3 regions of the Enterococcus avium genome follow, and region 1 is predicted to be linked to each of the others. Evidence: predicted binding sites of a transcription regulator. Region 1 holds the regulator's gene; each other region holds the start of a gene.
What was found. The regulator NrdR, encoded in region 1, represses ribonucleotide reductase genes. The targets are predictions, from matches to a motif close to ACACNATATATNGTGT.
Positions count from the first base shown of each region.

Region 2: a site for NrdR is predicted at 1,441-1,456, ahead of nrdH (glutaredoxin-like protein NrdH). Genes of this name have one in related genera too.
Region 3: a site for NrdR is predicted at 3,754-3,769, ahead of nrdD (anaerobic ribonucleoside-triphosphate reductase). Genes of this name have one in related genera too.

Region 1 covers NZ_NBSL01000002.1:1,023,319-1,033,401, forward strand. The annotation lists gene murC (UDP-N-acetylmuramate--L-alanine ligase) at 1-1,107, shown strand, start outside; gene AUF14_RS05370 (MaoC family dehydratase) at 1,272-1,751, shown strand; gene AUF14_RS05375 (Bax inhibitor-1/YccA family protein) at 1,744-2,427, shown strand; gene polA (DNA polymerase I) at 2,606-5,245, shown strand; gene mutM (DNA-formamidopyrimidine glycosylase) at 5,294-6,127, shown strand; gene coaE (dephospho-CoA kinase) at 6,131-6,730, shown strand; gene nrdR (transcriptional regulator NrdR) at 6,914-7,387, shown strand; gene AUF14_RS05400 (DnaD domain protein) at 7,399-8,712, shown strand; gene dnaI (primosomal protein DnaI) at 8,712-9,638, shown strand; gene AUF14_RS05410 (tRNA (adenine(22)-N(1))-methyltransferase) at 9,757-10,083, shown strand, end outside.
Region 2 covers NZ_NBSL01000002.1:316,287-326,369, reverse strand. The annotation lists gene feoB (ferrous iron transport protein B) at 1-658, opposite strand, end outside; gene AUF14_RS01690 (FeoA family protein) at 659-1,129, opposite strand; gene nrdH (glutaredoxin-like protein NrdH) at 1,523-1,741, shown strand; gene nrdE (class 1b ribonucleoside-diphosphate reductase subunit alpha) at 2,064-4,223, shown strand; gene nrdF (class 1b ribonucleoside-diphosphate reductase subunit beta) at 4,451-5,416, shown strand; gene AUF14_RS22735 (ABC transporter permease) at 5,457-6,479, opposite strand; gene AUF14_RS22730 (ABC transporter permease) at 6,452-7,921, opposite strand; gene AUF14_RS01665 (ABC transporter ATP-binding protein) at 7,922-8,581, opposite strand; gene AUF14_RS01660 (sensor histidine kinase) at 8,684-9,811, opposite strand; gene AUF14_RS01655 (response regulator transcription factor) at 9,784-10,083, opposite strand, start outside.
Region 3 covers NZ_NBSL01000002.1:256,933-267,015, reverse strand. The annotation lists gene AUF14_RS01400 (teichoic acid D-Ala incorporation-associated protein DltX) at 1-136, opposite strand, end outside; gene AUF14_RS01395 (FtsX-like permease family protein) at 382-2,394, opposite strand; gene AUF14_RS01390 (ABC transporter ATP-binding protein) at 2,384-3,151, opposite strand; gene nrdD (anaerobic ribonucleoside-triphosphate reductase) at 3,872-6,061, shown strand; gene nrdG (anaerobic ribonucleoside-triphosphate reductase activating protein) at 6,166-6,768, shown strand; gene dinB (DNA polymerase IV) at 6,760-7,881, opposite strand; gene AUF14_RS01370 (hypothetical protein) at 8,051-8,581, opposite strand; gene AUF14_RS01365 (helix-turn-helix domain-containing protein) at 8,763-9,791, opposite strand; gene AUF14_RS01360 (heavy metal translocating P-type ATPase) at 9,901-10,083, opposite strand, start outside.

The DNA.
Region 1 (10,083 bases):
ACCCATGAAGAAATCGCTCGGGCGAAAGAATTAGGATTAGAAATTGTTCGGTACCATGATTTTATCGGAGAATTTATTCAACCCTATACTAGTATTGCAGTAACAGGTTCGCATGGTAAAACAAGTACGACTGGATTGCTGGCGCATGTCTTAAACGGATTAGCGCCAACGAGTTACTTAATTGGTGATGGTACTGGACATGGTGTTCCAGATGCGACTTTCTTCGCCTTTGAAGCATGCGAATATCAACGACATTTCTTGGCATATGCGCCTGATTATTCAATCATGACAAATATTGACTTTGATCATCCTGATTATTTCAAGAGTATCGAGGATGTTTTTGAAGCCTTTCAAACCTTGGCTTCTCAAGTTAAAAAAGGAATTTTTGCTTATGGGGACGACGAATATTTACGTAAACTAAAAGCAGATGTACCGATTTATTATTATGGATTATCTGAAAACGATGATATTCAGGCACGCAATATTGTTCGGACAACAAATGGATCGGCCTTTGATGTTTACCATAAAGAAAAATTTATTGGGCGTTTTTCAGTTCCATCATTTGGTAAGCACAATATTCTTAATGCCTTGTCTGTTATTGCGGTTGCCTATTTTGAAGATTTAGATATGGACAAAGTTAAAGAAGAAATGTTGACTTTTTCTGGTGTTAAACGTCGTTTTACTGAGAAAAAGGTTGCTGATATGATTATCGTTGATGATTATGCACACCATCCAGCTGAGATCAAAGCAACGATTGATGCTGCTCGTCAAAAATATCCGGAAAAAGAATTGGTTGCTGTTTTCCAACCACATACATTTACTCGGACAATTGCTTTGATGGACGAGTTTGCTGAGGCCCTGGACAAAGCCGATCAAGTTTATCTGTGCGATATTTTTTCATCTGCTCGTGAAACGGCAGGGGATGTAAAAATAGAAGATTTAGGTGAAAAGATTCAAAAGGGTGGACAAGTAATCAAAGAAGAAAACATGTCGCCTTTATTGGATCATGAAAATGCCGTCGTAATTTTTATGGGCGCTGGAGATGTTCAAAAGTTTGAACGTGCATACGAAGATTTATTAAGTAATACGACACGCAACGTATTATAATATAAAAGAAGGGTTCAGACATTTTTTGTCAGAGCCCTTCTTTTAACAAATCTGGCGAAATTCACGGGTTTATTTATTGCATAAATCTTTATACTTGAATATGTACAAACTTGTGTTTTGTTTGCTTTCTGATAAAATAATGAATAGAACAAATGACGGAGGGAATGAATTTGTATAATATGAAGGCTCGGAAAATAGGCAAAACGATTGACGAAATTGAGGAAGGTGACTCGTTATCGTTAACGGAATCGATCGAAGATAATCAGATTCTTTTATATTTAGGTTTGACAAATGATGCAAATCCTTTGTACATCCAACATGACTATGTAAAAGAAACTGAATACGAACAGCCACTTGTACCCTCGATTATGTTAATGGGCATCATTACGAGTGCGATTTCTAAACATTTACCAGGACCGGGTTCTCACGTAGTGAATTTTTCAATTAATTTTATTGATCCAGTTTTTCACTATGAAACACTAACCTTTGAGTTTGAAGTAATCAAAGTAGATAAAATGAAAGATGTCGTTACTATTTCCGTTGAAGCGGTAGAAGCAACGGATAACGAAGAAAAACGCATTTTGGATGCTGTGGTAATGGTGAAACCGCCACAAGCACAATTAGGAGATGAGATAAATGAATAATCAAGAAGCACGCGTTTATGGTTTAAATCGGTTCTATGGAAAAATCTATGCATTCTTGGCATTGGGCATTGGAATCAGTGCGGTGATTTCCTATATGACTTTAGGGCCGTGGGCGTATCAAATGGGCAGTTTTATTCAGAATTTCCCACTAGGCTTTTGGGGAATCTGGATCGCTGAAATTGCCTTAGTGGTTTTTCTTGGTATTAAAGCACAGAAAAATCCTACATTAGCAATTAGTGGATTTATTGTATATTCTGCCTTGAATGGCTTAACACTGGCTGTCACCTTAGCAATGTATGATCTAGGGACTGTGACACAAGCATTTGTTACAGCCTCAGCGACGTTTCTAGTAATGTCACTTGTGGGTTCTTTTACTAAACGTGATTTATCTGGAATTGGTCGAGCAGCTTTAAGTTGCTTGTTGGGGATTATCATTGCGATGCTGTTAAATGTTTTTGTTTTACACAGCGGTGCCGTAGATTTCTTTATTTCTATTTTAATGGTAGTAATAATGTCCGGGATTACAGCTTATGATAATCAAATGATTCGTAAAATCTATCTTGGAACAAATGGTGAAGTTGGAAATGGCGTTGCGGTCTTTATGGCCTTGCAGTTGTATCTAGATTTCATTAATCTGTTTATTTCATTCTTACGAATTTTTGGAAGTAGTAAATAGAGGCGAGCAATCGTCTCTTTTTTTTGGACTAGTGAATATTGAAAACAAAATAGCTTCATTCTTTTCTTTTCAACGAATACTTTGTTAAAATGAATCGTGAAGGATTGAAAGTCTCGTTCATTAATTTTTATAGAACATTTCTAAAAAAATCCCTGAATAGGAAATAGGAGTCGAAGAGATGAGTGAAAAGAAATTATTATTAGTTGACGGAAACAGTGTAGCGTTCCGTGCTTTTTTTGCCTTGCATAATTCGTTGGAGCGCTTTAAAAATAAAAATGGCCTACATACGAATGCGATCTATGCATTCAACAATATGTTTGAAAACGTGATGGAGCGTGAAAAACCTACCCATGTATTAGTTGCTTTTGATGCCGGCAACACGACATTTCGGACAGCTATGTATTCTGAATATAAGGGTGGTCGTTCAAAGACTCCTGGTGAATTTCGCGAGCAAATGCCTTACTTACGTGAATTATTAGTTGGTCTCGGCGTGAAACATTATGAGTTGGACAATTACGAAGCGGATGACATTATTGGAACTTTGGCCCATCAAGCAGCGGATGAAGGCTATGATGTCGTTGTTTTATCTGGAGACCGCGATTTAACGCAATTAGCGACAGATAAGATTAAAGTGGATATTACAGTTAAAGGTGTTAGTGAAATCGAATCTTACACTCCGGAACATGTTGCCGAAAAATATGACGGGTTAACGCCAAATCAAATCATCGACATGAAAGGACTTGCCGGAGATACCTCGGATAATTACCCAGGCGTAACAAAAGTCGGAGAAAAAACGGCAATCAAATTATTGAAGCAGTTTGGCAGTGTTGAAGGTGTTTACGAAAGTATTGATGAACTAAAGAAAAGTAAAATGAAAGAAAATTTGATTAATGATAAGGATCAAGCATTTTTATCTAAGGAATTGGCTACAATCAAATTAGATGCACCAGTTGAAATTTCCATTGATGAATTAGTTTATAACGGAAAAGATTTGGATAAGCTTATTCCTTTCTTTAAGGAGATGGATTTCAAAGGCTTTTTAAATAAATTGAACGTGGAAGAAGAGGAAGTTGAGTTAGAGGACATCAAATTCGAAGTTGTCACGGAGTTTAACGAAAAGATGTTTGATGCCGATGCCGCCTTATATGTTGAAATGCTAGAGGACAATTATCATTTATCAGATATCGTGGGTGTCGCTTGGGGCACTGGAGATAAAATTTATGTAACAAATGAATTGGCTTTGTTTGAAAATGAGGCATTTAAGAAATGGCTTGAAACAGCAAATGGTAAGAAGGTTTATGACGCTAAGCGTACTTATGTGGCATTGAATCGCTATATTACAAAAACCGAGGGAATCAACTTTGATGTTTTATTAGCTGCGTATTTATTAGATACGAATGATAACAGTAACGATATCGCGGGTGTGGCACAGTATTATGGTTATACAGAAATTCAAACGGATGACCAGATTTATGGAAAAGGAGCCAAAAAAGGGTTGCCTGAAGATGATGAAATTTTCTTTGGACATTTAGCTCGTAAAATTAAGGCAATTCATTTCCTAAATGATAAGCTAGAGAAAGAATTGGAAGAGAAGAAACAAGATAAGCTGTTTTACCAAATGGAACTGCCCCTTTCTCGTATTTTAGCAGAAATGGAAATTGCCGGAATTACGGTTAATGCACAAACGTTACAGGCTATGCGGGGAGAATTCTCGAAACGTTTGCAAGAAATCGAAGAAAAAATTTATCAAGAAGCTGGTGAAGAGTTCAATATCAATTCACCAAAACAATTGGGCGTGATCTTGTTTGAAAAAATGAATTTGCCAGTTATTAAGAAAACAAAAACAGGTTATTCGACAGCGGTAGATGTTTTAGAACAGCTGCGTGAACAGGCCCCAATCGTTGAACATATTTTAAATTATCGTCAAATTGCAAAAATCCAATCAACCTATGTTGAAGGATTATTAAAAGTGATTCAAGGGGATAATAAGATTCATACACGCTATATTCAGACCTTGACCCAAACCGGCCGATTAAGTTCGGTTGATCCAAACTTGCAAAATATTCCAATTAGATTAGAAGAAGGACGAAAGATTCGTCAGGCTTTTGTTCCTCGTGATGAAGACTGGGTAATCTATTCTTCTGACTATTCTCAAATTGAATTGCGTGTTTTAGCACATATTTCTGGGGATGAGCATTTGAAGCAGGCGTTTCGTGATGGTATGGATATTCACACTAGTACCGCGATGCGTGTCTTCAATGTTACTGAAGATGAAGTGACGCCGAATATGCGTCGAAATGCCAAAGCAGTAAACTTCGGAATTGTGTATGGTATTTCTGATTATGGGCTATCACAAAATCTGGGAATTACGCGCAAGGCCGCACAAGAATATATCGATACGTATTTTGAAAATTATCCAGACGTAAAACGTTATATGGAAGAAAGCGTACGTGAGGCTAAAGATAAGGGCTATGCTGCCACACTTTATAATCGACGACGCTATTTACCAGATATTAATGCGCGAAACTTCAATCTTCGTTCATTTGCAGAGCGAACAGCCATAAATACGCCAATTCAAGGAAGTGCAGCAGATATCTTAAAACTTGCAATGATTGAGATGGCAAAACGTTTGAAGGAGGAAAAACTACAGGCGACGATGCTGTTGCAAGTACACGATGAGCTTGTTTTCGAAGTTCCAGAAAGTGAATTGGAACAATTAGACAAATTAGTCAAAGAAGTGATGGAGAACACTGTTCAGTTAGATGTCCCGTTGTTAACCGACAGTAATTGGGGCAAAACGTGGTATGAAGCAAAATAAAAAGAAGCTGGGAGAAATTCCAGCTTTTTGATTTAGGAGTGAAGTAAAATGCCAGAATTGCCAGAAGTAGAGACTGTCAGAAAAGGTTTGGTCTCTTTGGTTAAGAATAAAACGATTGCGAAAGTTGATGTTTATTGGCCGCGCATTATTGAATTTCCCGAGATCGATATTTTTCAGCAGCAATTGATCGGTGAAACAATAGAAACAGTGGATCGACGTGGAAAGTACTTGATCTTTGAATTTACACATTACGAGATGGTTTCACATTTACGGATGGAAGGAAAGTATGAATTTTTTGATCAGCCGACTGCGTTAGACAAACACAGCCATGTTCGTTTCATTTTTACTGATGGTTCTGAGTTAATTTATCATGACGTACGTAAATTTGGTCGAATGGCTCTATTGAAAAAAGGAACGGCGAAAGAGTATAAAGGTTTGACGCGGTTAGGCCCTGAGCCGACAGATGCGGATTTTGACTTAGCTGATTTTAAAGTTAAATTGAAAAAGGCTTCCACCATGATCAAGCCTCTATTACTAAATCAAAAAATCGTGGCAGGCTTAGGAAACATCTATGTTGATGAAGTCCTCTGGTTAGCGAAGATTCATCCTGAACAACCGGCGAATACGTTGAGTTCTCAAAGTGCTCGCCAGTTGCGTGAAGCGATTATCGAGGTGATCGGAAAAGCGAAAGAGGCAGGCGGAACGACCATTCGAACCTATTTAAATGCGCTTGGAGAGGCTGGACATTTCCAACAAGAATTGCACGTCTACGGACAAACTGGTGAACCGTGTTCGCGTTGTGGCACACCAATTATCAAAATCAAAGTAGCGCAAAGAGGGACACACCTTTGTCCTCATTGCCAAAAACTAAAGAAGGTGTAGAATTTGAGCTTTGTATTAGGTGTTACTGGTGGTATCGCTAGTGGAAAATCAACGGTTGTAGATTTTTTTAAGGCAGAAGGATTTCCAGTTGTTGATGGAGACATTATTGCTCGGGAAGTCGTAGAGCCGGGTACTGAAGGACTGATGGCTTTAGAGAAAGTTTTTGGTAAAACAATTTTGCAAAACGATGGTAGTTTGGACCGCAAAAAATTGGGAACTTTAATCTTTCAAAATGAGCAAAAAAGACATCTGTTAAACAAAACACTTGATCCATTTATTCGTGATGAAATAAAAAAACAAACACTAGAGGCAAAAAAAGGAAGTCACTTGGTGATTGTTGATATCCCACTCTTATTCGAAGGACATTACGAATCAATGATGGATGAAGTGGCAACAGTTTATGTTACACCAGACATCCAATTGGAACGCCTGATGGCAAGAAATAATCTTTCTGAAGAAGAAGCTTTAAAACGCATTAATAGCCAGCTTCCGTTAGAGGAAAAGAAAAAAAGAGCGGATTTCGTATTTGATAATTGCAATTCACAAGAAACAACGCGTCAAGAGGTTCTTAAATGGTTAGAAAGAAAAAAATTTGTTTCTTAAAGAATTCAGCGTCGTAGCTTTACGACGCTTTTTTTAGTGGGCTGGTTATGGTAAACTCATGTTATATAAACAAAAAAGTTTTCTTTCAAACCTGTTTTTGTTTTTGAGAAATTATTCTATATAACAAAAAGATATTCATACAAAGTGAGTCATTCTAATTAATAAGAAAGTGCGGGTGAAATTATGCGTTGTCCAAGATGTAATCATAATAATTCACGAGTAATTGATAGTCGACAAACAGATGACGGGCGAGCGATCCGCCGTCGAAGAGAATGCGAGAGCTGCGGGTTTCGTTTTACGACCTTTGAGCGTATTGAGGCAGCTCCTTTATTAGTTGTTAAACGAAATGGGGATCGCGAAGAGTTCAGTCGTGATAAAATTTTACGCGGGTTGATTCGCTCTGCAGAAAAACGTCCAGTAGCTATGGAACAGATGGAACAGATCGTGGATCATGTAGAAAATCGTGTTCGCAGTATGGGAGAAAATGAAATTCCTACGAGTCAAATCGGCGAATTTGTCATGGAGGATTTAATGGAAGTGGACGAGATCGCCTATATTCGTTTTGCGAGTGTTTATCGACAGTTTAAAGACATGTCTGTATTCTTGAAGGAATTGCAGGAAATCGTTGACAAAGCAAAGTCAACAGATGATGAGTAGGAGGCTTTTTAGTGGCAGAAGAACTAAAACCCAGCACCTTTTACACGGTCTACGGTGAGCCACAACTTGATCAAAGCAAACAGGATGCGTTGCTTTATTTATATCAGCCGATTATCGGCAGTAACGCATTAAGCTTATATTTAACTTTTGTTAGCGATGTTAGCATAGAGGGTAAGAGTGCCAGCCTCATGCATACGGATTTATTAGCTGCAGTGGATACTGGACTGATGAATCTGGTGAAAGCGCGAGAACAATTAGAAGGCATTGGTTTGTTAGAAACGTTTCAAAAAACAGATAATGAAATTGGCATGAGTTTGCTCTATCAGCTTCACCCTCCATTGATTCCAGAGAAATTTTTTCAAGATCCTTTGATGGCTTATTTACTGATGGACAAGGTAGGAAAACGACGTTATGAACGTTTAGTTGAGCGCTTCAAGCCGAAAACCTTTGAAAAAGGTGAAGTCAAGAATATTACCAAACGTTTTCGTGAAGTTTATCGTTTCGATGATAAAGCTTTTGCCAGCCAAAGTGAAAGTTTAGAACAAACACAAGAGGCTTTTTCTACCCAAACAGATTTTGATTGGTCATTGTTTACGCAACAGCTTAAACGCTTTAATTTGTTTTTGAGTTATGATGATCGTGAAAAGCTGCAAACCTTTCAAACTTTGTATGGCTTGAATGAATTGGATTTAGCAGAGTATGTAGCGAAGGCAAGTGCTGGTGAAAAAAACGGGTTGAATTTTAGCTATTTACGTCAGCTGATCAACAAGGAAAAACGTCCCAACGTATCTGCTGAGCCTAAAGAAACGATGATCGATAGCTCTGCCAATAACGGAAGTTTTTCTCCGCAGGAATTAGAGGTCATTGCTCAAAGCAAAAAAATTGCGCCAGTAACATTTTTACGAGCGATTAAACGCGAAAAAGGCGGATTTGAGACAAATACGGAAGTTCGATTGCTAGAAGAATTGATTAGTCGCAATTTGTTACCGAAAAGCGTCATCAATATAATCATCAATTATATTTTGGTCATTCAAAACCAAGCGGTAATCAATGCGAACTATTTGAATGCTATCGCAAATGATTGGGCACAGAAAAAAATTATCAGTCCTGAAGCGGCAATCGCCCATGTACGTGAGAACAATCAAAAACTGGTTCGCAAACCTCAGACCAGTCGTCCAGCTTATCAAAAACGCGGAGCGGGTCGTAAAGAAGCGTTGCCAGAGCACATCAAACAGCCACCTAAAGAGACCAAATTAACACCGGAAAAAGAAGCAGAATTGAACCGTAAATTAGCGGAATATTTAAGTAAAGAAGGTGACGATTAATGGAAGATGTAGGAAAAGAGTTGAATCGCATCATTAAAAGCCGTGGGGTCGATGGTCGTTACCGCCAAATGATGGAAGAAGTTTTGGCCGATCCAGATGTTCGTCAGTTTATCGAAGAGCACAAAGAAAAGCTGACACAAGAGGATATCGAAAAATCCTTTGCGAAATTATATGAGTTTGTTCAAGAAAAGAAAAAATATTTAGCTTCTGATCCAACTATGATTGCACCGGGTTATGAACCGCAATTGAGTTTAAACTTTCACTTTATTGATGTGACCTATGTACCGACAGATGAGCTGTTGCGTATGAAGCGTGAAGAGGAAATCCGCAATCGCGTGAATTCGCTAGATATGCCCAAAGATATTCGCAAGGCCTCGATTCGCACCTTTGAGGTTACCTCTGGGCGTAGTGAAGCATTGGAGGCTTCTCTGGATTTCATTAATCAATATGAGGCAGCACCAAAAATGTTTCATAAAGCCTTGTTTTTAGTGGGGGATTTTGGTGTAGGGAAAACCTACTTGTTAGGAGCTGTTGCCCATGAACTAGCAGTTAAGGGTTTCGAAACCACACTTTTACATTTTCCAACATTTGCTGGAGAAATGAAACAAGCGATCTCCAATGACAAAGTAGGTCCAAAACTAGATGAAGTAAAACGGGCACCAATCTTAATGATTGATGATATCGGTGCAGACTCCATGAGCGCTTGGATTCGCGATGAAGTGCTAGGAGTGATCTTGCAGCATCGAATGCAGGAGCAATTACCGACCTTTTTCTCATCTAATTTCAATATGGATCAATTGGAGCAACATTTATCCGTTACACAACGAGGCGATGAGGAACCTTTGAAAGCAAAGCGGATTATGGAGCGTGTTCGTTATTTAAGTAGAGAAATCTGGGTAATCGGTGAAAATCGCCGAAACGGTTAAAAAAACAAAAATATCCTTAGAAAAAGGCAAACGCCCTATTAAAAAGCGCTATCATTTAGCTCTTTTTAGGGGGCGCTTTTTTTAAGGAGTGTTATAATTACTTTTAGGATGTGAAAAAATGAACGCGAAAGATTTATCGATTCGTTTACAAAAAGCGGCAGAATTTGTGCCGCAAGATGCACGTTTAGCAGATATAGGTTCAGATCACGCGTATCTGCCCGTCGCTTTAATGCTGCAAAACAAGATATCTTATAGTATTGCAGGAGAGGTCGTAGTAGGCCCGTATGAGTCAGCTAAAAGGCAAGCAGCAAAAAATGGTTTAGAGAACAAAATTGATGTTCGGTTAGCGGATGGACTTGAAGCAGTTGAATTGAATGATCAGATTTCAGCCATCACTATTTGCGGAATGGGCGGTGTCTTGATCCGCGATATTTTACAACGTGGG
Region 2 (10,083 bases), 710 kb from region 1:
GACTCAGATTTAAGCCCTTTTGTGCGCGTTCATCCCGTTCAAATAATTTCAAACTGTACCAGCGGCTATACTTAGCAACAACCGTACTGCCTAAAACATCTTCGATTTCACTTAAGGCCGCCTCTAAACGTTTATCATAGTGAGGAAAATTGACTTCCTCTACTCCTTTTTTAACTAGATGAAGGGCTTCGCTGACTGCTTTATCCAGTCCCCAATTCCTTAATGCACTGATTCCTACTACTGGAACACCTAAAGCATAAGCAAGCTTCTCTAGATTAATCTGCTTACCACTTTTTTTGATGATGTCCATCATATTCACAGCAACGACTACTGGAATTCCTGTTTCGATCAGTTGTGTCGTTAAGTAAAGATTACGCTCGAGGTTCGTCCCATCAATAATATTAATGATGGCATCCGGCGTGCCTGAGAGTAAATAATCCCGAGCCACTACTTCTTCTGGAGAGTAAGGCGATAGTGAATAAATTCCTGGCAGGTCATCAATACTTACTTCAGAATCCTTCTTATAGATCCCCTCTTTACGTTCAACCGTTACGCCTGGCCAATTTCCCACAAATTGGTTGGTTCCGGTTAAAACATTAAAAGTGCTCGTTTTTCCGCTGTTGGGATTTCCTGCTAAAGCAATATGTATCTTAGCCATTTATTCTACCTCCTTCGATACAACCACCATCTCTGATTCGCTTTTTCGTAAACTCAGCTCATATCCACGAACACGAAGTTCAATTGGATCACCTAAAGGAGCCAGTTTGACAACTTTTACTGCTGTGCCTTTTGTTAAACCCATATCCATTAAGCGACGTTTGATCGACCCGCTGCCGTGAACATTCACTACAACGCCTTCTTCGCCTGCATTTAATTGGTCAAGCGAAACCCAAGTTTCTTGATCTTCCGTTAGTTCCTTCACAAGTATCTGCTTAAGTAAAGACTGGGATAAAGCCAGTCGTGTATTATGTAGTAGAATAATGCCATTATCGCCAGAATGATTTACGACGGCAACTTTTGAACCGACAATCATTCCCAAGTCCTGTAACCGGTGCTTTAAATCATTTTCTAAAGGCATTTCGCTAATCTGAACGACATAGTTCAATGAAATATCTGCCAAAGTTGTCATATTTTCCTCCACCTTACTGTTCGACTTTTGCATCTAATTAATAATGAGAATCTTTCTCACTAAGAATAGCTTCATTTGAGTGCAAAGTCAATAAATGGTCGAAGATTTTCTCTTTTTTCTGAGCAAGTTGTTTGACAATCATTGATTTATTTGGTTCGATCCTGTTTTTCTCGTTATTAAAAAAACTTTTTCCTTGTAAAAAAACATCTTATAGCAGTTTTTCTAATTCTGTAAAGGGATTTTTCTTTGCAGCTATCCGTTTTCAACCTTTTTGCAAAAAACACAAAGAGTAGTATACCAATAATCTACCAACACAATATATGGTGTTTAACGATTGACTTTTTCCCTACATCTTTTATACTAGTAATTGTAGAAATCAAGGGAGGTAGTCTTATGGTAAAAGTCTATTCAAAAAATAATTGTATGCAGTGCAAAATGACAAAGCGTTATTTAACCGAAAATCAAATTTCATTCGAAGAAATCAACATCGACAATGAACCCGAAGCTCTAGGTTTTCTAAAAGATCAAGGTTTCCAAAGTGTCCCAGTTATTTTCGGCGGACAACAAGCCATCATCGGTTTTCGTCCAGATCAATTGAAAGCATTAGCGTAAATTTGAAAGGTTGCGGCAGAAGCGTTTTGCTTCAAGTACCAATTAGGTACTGTTCCAGATTAGTTCAGATGAACAATCGCTGTGTCTCACAGCAATAAGAAGAATTATTTCCGAATAAGCTACTTCTAGAGCACCTTTTTTCGAAAACTTTGCGATCCACGATTGCAAAGTTTTCTTTATTCCCAGTTCCACCTTTTTACAGTTTGCTTAGTGAAAGAGTAAATATTGATTCACAATTGATCACTGGTGAAGAAACTTATTTGAACGATTAGTCAGCCAAAACAAAAACATACAGACACTATATATAGAAAGATGTGACGAAATGAGCCTGAAAGACCTAGGTGAAGTATCTTACTTCAAGCTGAATAACGAAATTAATCGTCCAGTGAATGGACAGATTCCACTAAATAAAGATAAAGAAGCATTAGCCGCTTTTTTCAAAGAAAATGTTGAACCAAATACCCATGCATTTTCTTCAGTGCAAGAGAAAATCAACTATTTAATAGAAGAAGAATTTTTAGAGGCCGAGTTTCTTGCAAAATATACGACTGCTTTTATCGAAAAACTTTATACCTATTTAGAGGAACAAAATTTTACCTTTAAATCATTTATGGCGGCATATAAGTTTTATTCTCAGTATGCGTTGAAAAGCAATGATGGAACGGAATATTTAGAAAGCTATGAGGATCGGGTTGCTTTCAATGCCTTATACTTTGCAGACGGCGATGAAAAATTAGCTTTATCCTTAGCAGATGAAATGATCCATCAACGTTACCAGCCTGCTACCCCATCCTTCTTGAATGCGGGCCGCAAACGTCGTGGAGAATTGGTTTCTTGTTTCTTAATTCAAGTAACGGACGATATGAATAGTATTGGGCGGTCAATCAACTCCGCTTTGCAATTATCACGCATCGGCGGCGGTGTCGGAATCAATCTATCGAACTTGCGTGAAGCCGGTTCACCGATTAAAGGTTATGATGGCGCTGCTAGTGGTGTCGTTCCTGTTATGAAATTATTTGAAGACAGCTTTTCTTATTCGAACCAATTAGGCCAACGTCAAGGTGCTGGTGTCGTTTACTTAGACGTCTTCCATCCGGATATTGAAATGTTCCTATCTGCCAAAAAGGAAAACGCCGACGAAAAAATCCGTGTGAAGACTCTTTCTCTTGGTGTGACTGTGCCAGATAAATTTTACGAATTGGCTCGTAAAAATGAAGATATGTATTTGTTTAGTCCTTACGGCATTGAACGTGAATACGGTGTTCCTTATTCTTATGTAGATATTACGAAGGAATACGATAATTTAGTCGCAAATCCAAATATTCGCAAGAAAAAAATTCGTGCCCGCGATTTAGAAAATGAAATCTCAAAATTGCAGCAAGAATCTGGTTATCCTTATATCATCAACATTGATACAGCAAACCGTGCAAATCCAGTGGATGGAAAAATTGTCATGAGTAATTTATGTTCTGAGATTCTGCAAGTACAAACACCTTCTACGATCAATGGTCGGCAAGAATATGATGTATTAGGAACAGATATTTCATGTAATCTTGGTTCAACCAATATCGTGAACTTGATGGAAAGTCCCGATTTTGGTCAATCTGTTCGGACAATGGTTCGTGCTCTAACTTTTGTAACAGATGAATCCGATATTGACGTCGTTCCTTCGATTCAAAATGGGAATAAACTAAATCATACGATCGGTTTAGGTGCGATGGGCCTGCACAGCTTCTTTGCGAAACACTTGATGGAATATGGTTCAGAAGAATCAATTGACTTCACAAATATTTATTTCACACTGCTTAACTACTGGACTTTGATGGAAAGCAATGAATTAGCAAAAGAACGCCAGACAACCTTCCATAACTTTGAAAAATCAGCCTATGCTGATGGCTCATATTTTGATAAATACACGACTGGCGAATTTGTTCCTAAAACAGATAAAGTCAAAGAAATCTTCAAGGATATCTTTGTCCCAACTGCCGAAGATTGGCAAGCACTAAAAGAAGCTGTTCAAAAAGATGGCCTATACCACCAAAATCGGTTAGCTGTTGCACCAAATGGTTCGATTTCTTATATTAACGATACAAGTGCCAGCTTACACCCAATCACTCGTTTAATTGAAGAGCGTCAAGAAAAGAAAATCGGTAAGATCTATTATCCAGCGCCTTACTTGAATAATGAAACCTTGCCTTATTATACTTCTGCCTATGATATGGATATGCGCAAAGTCATTGACGTTTATGCGACTGCTCAGCAACATATCGACCAAGGAATGAGCTTGACCTTGTTTATGCGTTCGGAAATTCCTGAAGGACTATATGAATGGAAAACTGAAAGCAAACAAACAACACGTGATTTGAACATCCTGCGTAACTACGCTTTTTATAAGGGCTGTAAATCCATTTATTACGTTCGAACATTTACTGATGATGCCGAAGAAATTGGCTCAAACCAATGTGAAAGCTGTGTAATCTAAATCATTGTTCCCTCTCGCACTTCTGTTCGAGAGGGAATGCTCTGCGTAAATAACTACTTTAGGATGTCAGGCCAACTTTTCACAGTTTTCATTCACTTAAAACAGGACAAATTGATTTATATTAGATATGAACATGTATAGTTGGATGATATACGTGGAGAGCATTAAATTTATTTTTTTGGACTTTAAAAAAATAAATTTATTAATACGAAATAGGGGGAATATCCATGGCAGAAACTTATTATGAAGCCATTAACTGGAATGAAATCGAAGACGTCATCGATAAATCGACGTGGGAAAAATTGACTGAACAATTTTGGTTGGATACACGGATTCCGTTGTCTAACGACTTAGACGATTGGCGTAAACTATCTGACCTAGAAAAACAAACTGTGGGTTATGTATTCGGCGGTCTGACCTTATTGGATACCGTCCAATCAGAAAGCGGAATGGATCAGCTGCGTAAAGATGTTCGGACGCCCCACGAAGAAGCTGTCTTGAACAATATTCAATTTATGGAATCTGTTCACGCGAAAAGCTATTCATCAATTTTCAGTACCTTGAATACCAAAACGGAAATCAATGAAATCTTTGAATGGACCAATACCAATCAATACCTGCAAAAAAAGGCCGAACGGATCAACGAGATCTATAAAAACGGCACACCATTAGAAAAGAAAATCGCCAGTGTCTTTCTTGAGACTTTCCTTTTCTATTCTGGTTTTTACACACCTCTATATTATTTAGGAAATAATAAGTTGGCCAATGTAGCGGAGATCATCAAATTGATCATTCGTGATGAATCGGTTCATGGCACCTACATTGGTTACAAATTCCAACGCGGATTCAACGAACAAACCGAAGAAGAACAAGAACGTTTGAAGGAATGGATGTACGATTTATTGTATGAATTGTACGAAAATGAAGAACGTTATACCGAAGAATTATACGATGAAATCGGCTGGACCGAAGAAGTCAAAACGTTCTTGCGCTACAATGCCAATAAAGCTTTGATGAATCTAGGCATGGATCCACTTTTCCCAGATACCGCAGATGATGTGAACCCGATCGTTATGAACGGGATTTCCACCGGAACTAGTAACCATGATTTCTTCTCACAAGTCGGCAATGGCTACTTGCTTGGTCAAGTGGAAGCCATGAATGATGATGATTATTTGATTGGTTTAGAATAAAGCAAAATGCAGCCCGCAGTTTCTTGCGGGCTGCATTTTTTTATTCTGACGCCTGAATTCGTTTGATGACTGTTTCTTTATTGACGATCGTGGTCGTTGCATAAGTCAGAATCAATTGTACGATAACAACTAAGAAAATCATCAGCAAAACTTGGATTAATGGGTATTGATACACTTTAATTTGCATCAACGAATGACTTTCCGCATACAAGTAAACCAGATATCCGAGAATACTGCCTAGGCCTCCCGCTAGTAAAATAATACCACCTGCATAGACGAAACCCTCTGTTCGAAGCATTTTCTTCATTTGTTGATTAGACATGCCGATTGCCTGCATAACGCCTAATTCTTTTTTTCGACTTAAAATACTATCGATTGTCGTATTGATTAGGTTCATGATCCCAACGATTGCCAAAACTAGCATAATCGCATACCCAGCCCCAGCTGTCAGTTGCAACGTGTCTTCCCACTGTTTCAAAACTTCTTCATAACTTTCTAAACGAAACAGCTCATTTCCTTCTTCAATATTTTCAATGGCTGATTGAACGGTTTTAGTTTTTCCTTTAGCAGCTTTAATATTCACATAGTAGGTTAAATTATTTTTCGATAGTTTTTTTATCGCCTCGTTGCTCATTAAGAAATTATCAAAGTTCGTAACCGATTGTGCAAAGCTTCCTCCACCAATGATTGTCATGTCTTTTTCAAACGTACGATTCCCATCAAAGAATTTGAAGGTCAATGTATCGCCGATCTTGATTTCTGGATAATTTGCTAATATATAACCTGTCGCAATAACTTTATCTCCTGAGTTTAATTCCTCATAAGTCGCATGTCCTTTCTCAATATCTCTATTGATCAGAGCCATTTGATCCTTAGAAATACCGCCAATTGATAAGCTCATTGGCTTGTCTGTCCCAGGATCCTTAACACTCGGAACTTCTCCTGTAATAGATTGAAATGCATCTACTTTTTCAACACCATCGATTGCTTTAATTTTATTAATTACCTTATTGTTTAAGGGATTATTTTGTTGAATCACAGTCCATTTAAGTTCTGGTCGCATCTTATCATACTCATACAATAATCTTCAGCGATCGTATCACGGGCGGCCTGTTTGGGATTCATACAACTAAAAACAGTTGAAATGACGACAAACAAAATTCCAATCATCCCCAATGAAAAAATCGTGACCATTGTTCGCTTTTTATTTCTAGAAAGGTTTGCATTGGCTAAGCGTCGCAGATTAAGATCAATAAATCCCTTACGTTGTTTTTTATTGCCTTGCATTTGCCCAGTATAGCGCATTGCCTCAATCGGCATGATTTTACTAGCTTGACGCATAGGTTTCAAAGAAGCCAAAATAACTGTTAGTAAAGTGACCCCAATTGTCATCGCGATAATCCAGGGAAGGATCAAGGATACCTCGCCATTATCAAGTACCTGACGCATCTCCTTTGTCATAGCTTGTTCACTTGAAATTGATGAGATCAACTGAAAGAAAACAAATTTTACTGCAGCAATCCCGATTAGTAGTCCAGCAGGAATCGAAAGCCCTGCAACGATCAAGTTCTCTCGTAAAATGATTTGACGTATCTGTCTTTTAGTCGCTCCTAAAGCTGCCAATTTTCCAAACTCTTGGACCTTATTGATCAAAGATACATAATAAATACTGTAAATCGTTAACGCTCCGGCAATCAAAATAATTCCTACAATAATCGCCATCCCTGAATAAAAAGCAGGATCGATATAATTAGCAAAAAGATAGTCGCTATTTTCAACGATATTATCTTCAGTAACATCGAAATTTTTTCCAATTTCCTTGATTTGCTCCTTAATAGCATCGGTTGAAGTCGCAGCAGTTTCGTTCAGACGAATCATCATGCGATAGCTTCGCTGTTTTTTGGGAATGACTTCCTCCATAAAATCTTTTGAAACGAGCATTGAAAAAATTTTTTCATCATTTTGGTTTTTTATATCAGGAGAAAAACCAGTTAAGCGAAATGTTTTTTCCTGCTGTAAACCCATGCCGTCCGCTTCATAGATCTGAATCGGAATTTTAATTGTATCCCCAATTTTCGCATTCGGATAACCCAACGTCTTCAATGCATCCCTTGAAAGCACCGCGTCGTTCCCTTTTTTCGGAGCGTGTCCTTTCGTAAAGGTTTGTTTAGCTAATTTTTGTGCACCGTTATCCAAATAGCTAATGAGGATAAAGTCATCTTTATTTAGTACGGATTCACCGACATCCTGACGCAGACCGTATTCCCCAATCAAATCATGCTGAGCAATTTTTCCCATATTTTCTTCAGAGACTTGGCGATACATCGCATGCCATGTTGGATAAACCTTGTTGACTGCCGCATTCTGAACATTTACCACCCCTAATCCAATCGAAGTGATCAAGAAAACTAACACACTGGTCAAAATAATTGCAATCCCGGAAAGTAGATTTTTCCCTTTATGATACTTCGTGTTGGCTAACGCTACCCGGTTGATCATCTTCATTTAGATCACCCGCCCATCTTCAAGGTGGACAATGTGATCAGCCGTTTGCGCGATTCCTTCATCGTGAGTAATCATAATTAGTGTTTGGCCAAATTTTTCAACTGATTTTTTTAAAAGTGACATTACTTCTAATTCTGTCTTGGTATCTAAGTTTCCTGTCGGCTCATCGGCCAAGATAATTGCTGGTTCTGCTGCAATCGCTCGTGCGATCGCCACACGTTGCTGCTGACCACCAGAAAGCATGCTTGGCAAGGCTTTTTTACGGTCACTTAATCCAATTGTCTTCAACAAGTCTTCGATAAATGCTGTATTGACTCTTCGATTATCTAAACCGATCGGTAAAACGACATTTTCCCAAACATTCAACGATGGGATTAAATTGTAATTCTGAAAAATAAAACCGATCTTTTGACGACGAAAGACAGCCAATTGCTCATCCTTCATTCGAAAAACATTCTTCCCATCAATGATGACTTGCCCTGAATCTGGTCGATCTAAACTACCGATTAAGTTCAACAGCGTACTTTTACCAGAGCCCGATTTACCAACTATCGCAACAAAATCACCCTTTTGTACTTCCAAATCAATATGGTCAACTGCCTTTACGACGGAACCCCCATCATTATAATGCTTTACTAGATCTCTAATTGTTAAAATCATTTTCGTCTCCTTCTTTCCTCATCTCATTTCTATACTCTTAGTATAAAAAAGAACCCTTGCAGGATTCTTTCACCGAACATAACAAATTTGTAAGAAAAGAAATTACGTTGCTGGCAAGGTCAATTGAAAATTCGATCCCCGAGGATGCCGTTGCTTCACCATAACTGTCCCGCCTTGTTCTTCAATGATTTTCCGAGTCAGATATAGTCCTACTCCAGAACCTTCTGCCGTCGTGCTAGAACTGCCGCGGTAAAAACGCTGATAAATCTTATTTTGCTCATCAGTAGGAATTCCAGGTCCTTCATCTTTAATTTCAACCAACACATAAGTCACCAATGAAGAAGCCCGAAGAATCACTGTGGTTTGCTTTGGCGAATATTTCACCGCATTTTCCAACACATTTCCTAAAGCTTCTAGCGTCCATTTTTTATCAACCATAACAAAAGTATCCTCTGACAATTCAACTTCCAACTCAATGTCCTTTTCGACTGCTTTCATGATTACACCATTGACTGCTTCATTAATCAATTGTTGTAAGGAAAGCTTTTGTGGCTTCAGTTGAATCAGATCCGTTTCTAGCTGTGAGATTTTTGCTAAACCATCCAGCATCAAGTTCAACTTGTTGATCTGAACTTCTGCTTGGTCGGCAAAATTTCTTCGCTCCTGCTCCTCATATTGATCTGAAAGTGCGATATCCAAGCTTAGTTTCAATGATGCCACTGGAGTTTTTAGCTGATGCGTGATATCCGTAATACTGGATTTCAAATTTCCTTCTTCACGCTGACTTCGCTGCAATAACAATTCATTTTGAATTGAACTCTCGTGATACTCTTTGGTTTCCTTTTCTAAGCTTTTTTGAAGTTTTATTTTTTCCTTCATCTGCCAGAAAAATAGTAACGAAATCAGCAGCCAGCAAAGTGTAAATATTTGCAGGTTTCTAATAAGAAGTGTCCGTAGCAGGCGTGGATGATCCATTTTATCAATCAAATTATATTTTGCTTCTAAGGAAGCCCCCTCGTTAGCCAAGTCAGAGGTCTTATTTACTTTAAAAGTCTTGATTAACGCAGCTTCTGAAAATTTTTCTTCCTTTACTAACAGTGCTAAAGTCGCTTGGCGATCTTGTTCAATTTCCGAATACATTTTAAAATTTTGAGTGATAAACAACGCAAAACAGGCTACAGATATCAACACGTAAATCAAAACTATTTTTTTTGAACGTCGTTGATCCATAAATACCCCACTCCTCGAACAGTTTTAATTCGTTCCTTACCGATTTTCTGCCGCAGGCGGCTAATATTCACTGAAACAGTATTCGTGTCAACGTACTCGCCTTTAGTATCCCAGATTTGATCAAGTAACTGATCTGTTGAGAGAATTTGCTTCGGATTTTCCATGAAAAGCACCAGCAATTGGATCTCCGTCTTACTCAACGGCAAAAGTTCTCCTTGCAGCTTAACCTTCATTTCGTTTAACGAGACTGATAATTCTCCAGAAATCAATTC
Region 3 (10,083 bases), 770 kb from region 1:
AGATAAAATTACCGCCTTGGATACTCTTGTAATGGTATAAGTAAACGAGTATTAAAAGGACGGCAAAGTAGAAAAGCGTCTTTCCAATAAAACTTAACCAGTAACGAGTAGCGGGGCGTTTAAAAAATTTCTTCATCCGATCGCCCTCTCCCTTTTATTTAGTACTCATTATAGGAGGATGCCAAAAATCTACCATTTGTTTTTCTTACATATACCGCTTTCAAACGAACAGTTTTGTCACATTGGTATCCACGGCGTTTAGAACATTTTTTTAATGGAAAAACTGCCTGCTATCATTGGTTTTCTGCCAATGTAACTGGGAAGATAACTAGACGAAAAAACAGGATATACCGAATATCGATACATCCTGTTCTTAAGATTTTATGAAAGCTTTTTCTGATATACGCACGTTGCCCAATAAAATAGCGCATAGACCACCAGCATCAGTCCACAAAACAGATAGACAAATCCATAGTTGGCATTTTTGGCAATGTGAGAAATGACCGAGATAGCTAACATACTATGAATCAGAGCCAAAATCGCTGGAATAAAGAAAACCACTCGATTTTCACGCTTAATTTCTTGATAAATTGTTTTATCGGGTATTCCCATTTGTCGTAATAAACCATATTTCTTTCGCTTTTGCTTAAACTCAGAAAGTTGCCGCAGTGTGACCATACTTGCTGTCACAATGATAAAGGTGGTGGTCACAAAGGTCACTACGAACAGCACCAACCCCATACTGCTGCGAGTCATTCGATAAACTTCTTGATACGAGGTATACTCGGAACGATATACCGTCGACCCATCTTTATTAGTTCCTTCTCCTTCTACAATATCTCCGACAATCTGTTCATTTTTCCAAGTCAGATCATAATGTATCGGATAATCCCAATCGCCCTTCAGGTTTGCACGAATAACCTGATTCAGCTTATTCTCAAAACGATCTTCTACATCGATCACCTCTAACGCATAAGAAATGCCTGATAATTCATCAAAAAGTTCATCAGAAACGACAATCATTCCCGTACCATATCGCAAGCTCGTATCACCAAAAAAATTGGGGTGCGTTTCTTGAACCTTTAGCTTCTGACTTTTCAAATATATGATTTTACTGTAACGAGCATAATCATTCAGATAACGCTGATAGGAGCTCAAAACAACTGTCGAATCAGCAGACTTTAACTGAATATTCTGCAAGGTAGGATTGGTTTTTCGAAAAGCCAGATAATCAGATATCGAAACGACATCCGTAATTTCCGGCTGAGAATTTACACCCTCTCCAGAAATTGCTACGCTTTGTTTGGCTGGCACTGCTTTTAAGTGTAAGGTCTGCCGTTGATAAGGAGCAACGCTTTGCAGCTTCGGTTCTAGCTTCTGATAGCTTTGTTGTGTCATCATTACAGAGGCCGGAGCAATTTCATCAACTAAACGCATTTGTAGTGACACAAGTGCCGCCATTCCCCCTAAAATCGCCAATGCTAAACCTAACGCAACTGTGATAGAACCCAAAAAACGCCATTCACTAAATAATCGTAATTGCCATTCGCTTCTTGATAGCATTCCCAAATTTTTGTTTAAGCGCTTTGGCCGATAGGAATTATACCAGCGCAATGTAAAAGCAAAAAATAAATAGCTGCCAAATACACATAGTAAAAAGATCAAGCCCATTAACAAAGCATTGCCTCGAAGCAAGCCGAAACGATCACTGGCTGTCCGGGAAAAAACAACATAGGTCATCGCCATTCCCCAGCCGCTTAATAAAAAGAGAGCCCCGATACTACCAGCGATTTTCTGCGGCAAAGATACCTTCATCGCTTGAATTTTACGTAAGCGAAGCGTCTTTAAATGTGAAAACTTAGACCCTGATACCAGCCATAAAATCTGGAAAGAAACAACCGCCAATATAAAGAGCACCACTAAGCCAGTTGCTATGATCGCATCGGTCGAGAAAAAGAAATGCACTCTTAGCGGCAGGTCCATAGCTTTCACAAGAATCATACTAAACAGCTTAGAAAGCAAAACTCCAACGCCGATCCCGATTACAAAAGAAAAAATCCCGATAAAGAAAATTTCTAAAATGAACCAGAGACAAATCTGATAGTAGTTCAATCCATATAAATGGAAGATGCTGATATCCTTTCGCCGATTTTCTATAAAAAAACGATTGGTATTCGTCATAAAAAACAGCAAAATCAGTACAACCGCAAAACTGCCGAAGCCTAACATCCCAACTAGCTGTGTATTTTTTCCAGCACTGCGAATTAACGGCTGCTCATAGGTCATCGCTGTAAAAGAATAATAAACCATTACTGCAAAAATCAGACTGAAGAAAAAAATCAAATAGTTCGACAACTGCTTTTTAAAGCTTCGCCAAACGATTTTAATCAGCATTGGCTTTTCCTCCTCCGCCGATCGTTGCCTGCATATCAATGACCTTTTCAAAAAAATCCTTGCGAGAAGAACGCCGGACAATTTCAGAGAAAAAACGCCCATCTTTAATAAACAATACTCGGTTACAATAACTAGCAGTGTAAGGATCATGGGTCACCATTAAGATTGTGGTTTCCTCATGAAGATTCACCTCATCTAAATAATTCAAAAATTCTGAAGCAGACTTAGAATCTAAAGAGCCCGTGGGTTCATCAGCAAACAAAACCAATGGACGGCTGATCAAAGCGCGGGCCGCTGCTGTTCGCTGCTGCTGCCCGATGGATATTTCTTCCGGGTAACGTGCTAAGATCTGCTCAATCTTCAAAATTTTCGTCAACCGAAGCACCCGTTCTTCAATCTCTTCATTAGAGAGCTTACTGACAGTCAATGGCAAAATAATATTATCCTTAACTGTTAAACTATCGATTAGATTAAAGTCCTGAAAGATAAATCCTAAATTTTCCCGCCGAAAATCCGTCAAACGAGCCTCTCGCATCTGGGTAATATCTGCTCCGTCGATTTTAACGGAACCCATTGTCGGCAATAAAATTGTGGAGAGGATATTCATCAAGGTCGTCTTCCCAGCTCCACTAGGTCCCATAATACCGATGAACTCGCCTTTTTCTACACTGAAGTTCAGGTCATTTAAAACCGTGACTTTATTGTTTCGTGTGCCAAAGCTTTTACTAAGATGCTGCACATCGATCATTTTTTTCATGAGTGCCTCCTTATTCGTTTTAATGTAATTATTTTTTTCTAAAAGAAAAAATTAGGTTGATTCGAATGCCGTATATCATTCAACTAAAGTGTTCAATCAATGTATTAGCTAATTTTGATAATTTCTTTTTTGCCTACGTCTCCTGCAAAAAGTTGAACTGACATCCTTATTCGTTTTAATGTAATCATTTTTTCTAAAAGAAAAAATTAGGTTGATTCGAATGCCGTATATCATTCAACTAAAGTGTTCAATCAATGTATTAGCTAGTTTTGATATTTTCTCTTTTGCCTACGTCTCCTGCAAAAAGTTGAACTGACATCCTTATTCGTTTTAATGTACTATTTTTCTCAAATAGAAAAATGAGTTGGTCCTTGTCTGACGCAGCAGTGATCAACATATTCAAAAAATTAATATGACGAATACTTATTTTTAATATCTAAATTTTTTTCTTTATGGTATCATATTTGAGGCGGATTCCTATGTGAAACGTCCTTCAATAGTCTTACAATTTTTTCACTTTTTTGGAAAAATATTTTTCAGTTATTTTATCATAAAGGGAAGCTTGACCTCATCAGTTTTCTTATATCTTTCAGTAAACGAGCACACTATATATAGTGTGCTTTTCTTTTTTTGACAAAAAATAATACTATATATCGTTGCAACAAACTCAGAAATGCTATATGATTGATAATGAACTTTAAAGGAAATGGAGTGTTTGCAATGATGGAAATCCACACAAAAGATTCGTTGTTCAACGAATATCAACCGTCGCTAAAAAATATTAAGGTCGTAAAACGTGATGGTCGTCACACAGCATTTGATGATCAAAAGATTTATGATGCTTTAATCAAGGCAGAAACGAAAATTAAAGGATCTGTTGATCCATTGGCTCATGAACGTATCCAGTCAATCGTTGAGCGTGTAGATGCAGAAATTTCAGAACGTTTTACTAGCGATATCAAAATATATGAAATCCAAAACATCGTGGAGCATACATTATTAGAACACAACGAATATGAATTAGCGGAAGAATATATCAATTATCGGACGCGCCGCGACTTCCAGCGCAGCAAAGCCACCGATATCAACTTTACGATCGGAAAATTGATCAACAAGGATCAAACCGTCGTTAACGAAAATGCCAATAAAGATAGTGATGTCTTTAACACGCAGCGTGATTTAACAGCTGGAATTGTCGGCAAATCAATTGGTTTGAAGATGCTGCCGCCTCATGTGGCGAACGCGCACCAAAAAGGCGACATCCATTATCATGATTTAGATTATCATCCATATACACCGATGACCAACTGCTGTTTGATTGACTTCAAAGGCATGTTGAACAACGGCTTTAAAATCGGGAATGCGGAAGTTGAAAGTCCTAAATCAATCCAAACAGCAACAGCCCAGATTTCACAAATCATCGCCAACGTGGCTTCAAGCCAATACGGTGGCTGTTCAGCAGACCGTACGGACGAATTATTAGCTCCTTTTGCGCGTCTAAATTACGCAAAACACTTAAAAGACGCTGAAGAGTGGATCGATGACCCTGAAAAACAAAAAGCGTTCGCGAAACAAAAAACACGTAAAGATATTTATGACGCGATGCAAAGCTTAGAATATGAAATCAATACCCTATTTACTTCAAACGGACAAACGCCTTTCACTTCTCTTGGCTTTGGTCTTGGAACAGACTGGTTTGAACGTGAAATTCAAAAAGCGATTCTGCAAATCCGAATCAAAGGTCTAGGCAGCGAAAAACGGACAGCAATCTTTCCTAAATTGATCTTTACTTTGCGTCGTGGTACAAACTTAGAACCAACTGATCCAAACTACGATATCAAAGAATTGGCGTTAGAATGTGCAACTAAACGGATGTATCCAGATATCTTGAACTATGATAAATTGATCGAATTAACCGGCAGCTTCAAAGTGCCAATGGGATGCCGCTCATTCTTACAAGGCTGGAAAAATGAACAAGGAGAAGAAGTCAACGCAGGTCGTATGAACCTTGGCGTTGTTACCTTAAACTTACCGCGGATCGCTTTAGAGTCTGGCGGCAACAAAGAAAAATTCTGGTCTCTATTAGAAGAACGCCTGCAAATCGCCAAAGACGCGTTAGTCTTCCGTATCGATCGTTGTAAAGAAGCTACACCAGCAAACGCTCCGATCCTTTATCAATATGGCGCGTTCGGCAAACGTCTGAAACGGACCGATGCGGTTAACGAATTATTCAAAAATAAACGGGCAACGATTTCTTTGGGCTATATCGGACTTTATGAAGTAGCCAGTGTCTTTTACGGCGGCGAATGGGAAAACAATCCAGAAGCAAAAGACTTTACCATTGACATCATGAAAGACTTGAAAGAACACGCCGATGCATGGGGCAACGAATATGGCTACCATTTCAGTGTGTATTCAACACCAAGTGAAAGCTTAACTGACCGCTTCTGTCGTTTAGATACAGAACGTTTTGGTATTGTCGAAAATATTACAGACAAGGACTACTATACAAATAGTTTCCATTACGACGTTCGTAAAAATCCAACACCATTTGAAAAACTAGACTTTGAAAAGGATTATCCTAAATACTGCTCTGGCGGGTTTATCCATTATTGTGAATACCCTGTTCTTCAACAAAATCCAAAATCATTGGAAGCTGTGTGGGATTACGGTTACGATCGCATCGCCTATCTAGGAACGAATACACCAATTGACCACTGCTACGAATGTGGCTTCGAAGGTGACTTCAAACCAACCAAACGTGGCTTTGAATGCCCACAATGCGGCAATCACGATCCAAAATCATGTGACGTAGTCAAACGGACTTGCGGATACTTAGGAAACCCTCAAGCACGTCCAATGGTGCACGGACGTCACGAAGAAATCGCCTCACGTGTAAAACACATGTAAAAAAAAACTCAACGAACATTCTTCGTTCATTGAGCCAAACAGAAATACGATTGACAGGGACGGCGCTCTTTGCCGCTCCCTGTTTTACTTGAAAGGGGAAAAATATGCGTAATCCTAAACCAAAAGAATGGCTGGCCAGCGAGTTGAGCCAACAATATATCGCAGACTACAAGGCCTTCAACTTTGTTGATGGCGAAGGCGTCCGTAACAGTCTTTACGTCAGCGGCTGTCCCTTTGCCTGTGAAGGCTGCTTCAACGCGGCTTCGCAAAATTTTCATTACGGCAAGCCTTTCACTCAAGAATTAGAAGACCAGCTAATTGCGGATACCGCTCATGACTATGTCCAAGGTGTGACCTTCTTAGGCGGTGAACCCTTCTTAAATACGCAGGTCTGCTTAAAAGTTATCAATCGAATTCGCGCTGAATTCGGCGATACGAAGGACATCTGGTCTTGGAGCGGCTACACCTTTGAAGAACTGTTGTTAGACAGCGATGATAAGCTAGAAATGCTAAGCAAGATCGATATTTTAGTTGACGGTCGTTTCGAACTCTCAAAGAAAAACTTGATGCTACAATTTCGTGGTAGTTCCAACCAACGCATCATCGATGTAAAAAAATCATTGGCTAAAGGTGAAGTCGTCATTTGGGAGAAGCTTCATGACTCCGAAAAAGCTTTCGAGCAAATCAAAAAGAGCGAACTAATTTGAACGCTCTTCCCACAAAGGCAACACAATATTTTCAAATGCAATGGGATCAAGATTAGTCAGAGTAATTCCGACTAAGCGGATCCCTTTTTCTACGCCGCCAATCTCCTCCCAAATCAAACTGGCCTGTGAAAACAAGTCTTCTTTCTTTTCTATGTAATAAGGCAAAGTGACCCGTCGTGTGACTGTCGTGTAATCCGCATAGCGAACTTTAAGAACAACCGTCTTGCCGTGACGCTGTACGCGTTTTAAGGAGCCCTCGACTTTTTCCGCCAATTGCCTTAACTGACTTAACACCTCATCATCTGTCGATAACGGGCGGCCATACGTATGTTCTTTCCCGACAGACTTTCGTTCACGCGTGATACTAACAGGTGAATCATGGATTCCCCGTACCTTTCGATACAAGGAATAGCCCATCTTGCCGAATTCTTGAATCAGGAACATTTCACTCTTCTCGTACAAGTCCGCTCCAGTAAAAATTCCCAGCTCATTCATTTTAGGAACAGTCTTCTTCCCTACGCCATGAAATTTCTCAATCGGCAAACGTTTTAAAAAGACGACGGATTCCTCTGGCGAGATTACTGTCATTCCCTGAGGCTTTTGGTAATCCGAAGCCAGCTTGGCCAGGAACTTATTGTAGCTGACTCCAGCAGAACAGGTTAATTGCAGCTCCTGCCAAATCTCTTGCTGAATCAGACGAGCAATTTTGATGGCCGAACGCGCATTGATCTTATTTTCCGTTACATCCAGATAAGCTTCATCGATCGACACCGGCTCAATAATATCCGTATAGCGATGAAAAATTTTTCGAACCTGTTGTGAAACAGCACTGTACTTAGCATGGTCACCAGGCTTAAAAATAGCCTGAGGACACAATTCATACGCCTTCTGGGCACTCATCGCCGAATGAATCCCATAAATCCGAGCCTTGTAATTCGCCGTCGTCACGACACCCTTGCCGCCAGTATCAGAAGGATGACGAGCGATTACTAAAGGATGCTTCGCCAGTTCCGGATCGTCCCGTTCCTCGACGGAGGCAAAAAAAGCATCCATGTCAATATGGATAATTTTTCGCGATGTATCATTTTTCAAAGGAAAAACCAAATCTGCCATTCTGCTCTCCCCTTCCTATCTTATCTTCATTATAACCGAACGTCTGTTCAGAGACAATTATTCCCACTAGAAGATAGAAAAACATAATTTCTGCAAAAAAAAGAACAACCTGTCCTATCAAAAACAATAGAAACAGCGTTGTCCGAATAAGTTTTTTAAGTCAATTACCTTATCTCTCGATTAAGTTCACTTTGCGAATCATCAGCTTGTCTGCCGATCCGCGTTGGAACTCCTGCGGCTCACCAAAAATTTCAGCATAGATGACCTTGTTGTGCTCCCGCCGCCTTAGCTGGTAGATGATCTTTCCAGTATCCTCCAGCTCCTTCATCATTTCTGTCACACCGCCAAAGCCGGTTTTCTTCGTGATAAAACCAGTCGCCACCATGCGTTCATCCAAATAGCGCGCCGAAATCACCGAACCTTTGGCTAATGTTGTTCTTAGAGCTGTCGCTAATTCCTCTAATTCTTCAGGAACAGGTAATTCTCGTTCCACTGGTTGATATAACGTATCTCGCAAGGTATTTAACTCCTCTACTAAGGCTTCATACTGTTCCTTAGTCAGCATCACACCAGCGATTTTTTCGCGGTTAAAAATATAAACCCCGGTCTCTGCTTTACGAGCTTGAGCAAAAACATCCATTGGTGATTTTTTTACTTCTGTAATTGAAGATGTCGGAACATCTAACTTTCGCAATCCCATTCTGCTCTCCTCCTACTTCCTAGCCCTTCAAATGAAAGAACTACCCCTTATTTTCAACTGTATCCCCTTCTACAAATCACGCGAATGTTCAAGAAACACGTGAAATAGAATGACACTCTTATCGTAGTCCTCATCATTATAGCATAACCTTTCTTTAAGAAAAATCTTGATCCAATTTTCCTTAATCAGATAATAAAACCGTCTGATATCTCTCTTGAATCAATAAAGAAGAGTCTAAAGTGGGCGTCGTTTTCAAAGCAACTTGATGACTTGCAACCACAATGTTTTTCAAGGCCAAAGCCAGCCCTTCATTTTGACAATTCCTTAGCATCGGAATTTGCCGCTTTACTTCCCTACTAAGATGATCATAACTTGACGGAACCGGTCCCTGCTTCCATTTTAAATTGAAGAGTAGTATTGGAAGTCCTTGAGATAGTCCAAAGAAAAGATCAAAAAGCTTTACGTTGAATGTACTCCTTAATAGTTCGCCTTCCAAAGCAATCGTTTCTTCAATAATTCTACTCGCCTTCCTGACTTCCTGATATAAATCAGTCTGATATTGTTGGTGGCAATGGTAAAACTCAGTAAAGCTTTGAAAATGATAGCGCAAATGATCAAAGAAGAAAAACTCTGTTAAATTTCCCTGTAAATCGAATTTTTCAATGAATCGGCTGATTAGTACTTTATCTGGATACAATACCTGGTTCACTGAAGGTGTTGGTTGATCTTTATAATACTGTTCGATTTGCTGGTAGACCTCGCCTTCTTCAAAATAATAAAAATCTCTCAAATAGCGTAATTGTAACAATAAAATGATACCTGGATCACCTAAAAGCCTGCCTGCTCGTCGATTTACCCAAAGGTTCAAATGAATCAGTTGTCGATTCAGTTCTCTCATTTTTGTGTAATCTGTGTCAGCAGAAGTCTGTTGCCAAAGAAATTGTTTGAAAAGTTTAAAGCGTGGATCTTCTGTTAACACTTTCCGATGAAGCTCTAAGAAATTTGGATGGTGCTGCCGATTAATTCGCCATGGTTTTCCTTTTATCACATAGCCCTTTTGCTGTAATTCATCACTATAACGCATCGCTGTTCGAATACTCACCTTTAGTTGCTTAGCCATTTCAGTAATCGTGTACTGTTCTTTATTTATTAATTCAAGTAGCTGCAAATAGCCATGGGTTTTCTTTCTTATTATAAATTGCCAAATCATGCCTTGTGTCTCCTCTTTTACTCATTGAATTTCCTCTTCTTTAAAAATAACATAAATAGACACAAAGTTTTTTATCAACTTTTTTTCAAAAAAAAAAGCGTCTGAATTCTCAGACGCGTAAAGTCATAGCATTTATCGCCACAATAATCGTACTTAAGGACATTAAAATCGCACCAATAGCGGGACTCAGTAAAATTCCGATAGGTGCTAAAATACCTGCCGCTAAAGGGATTGCTAAAATATTATAACCGGCACCCCACCAAAGATTTTGTATCATTTTACGATGTGTTTT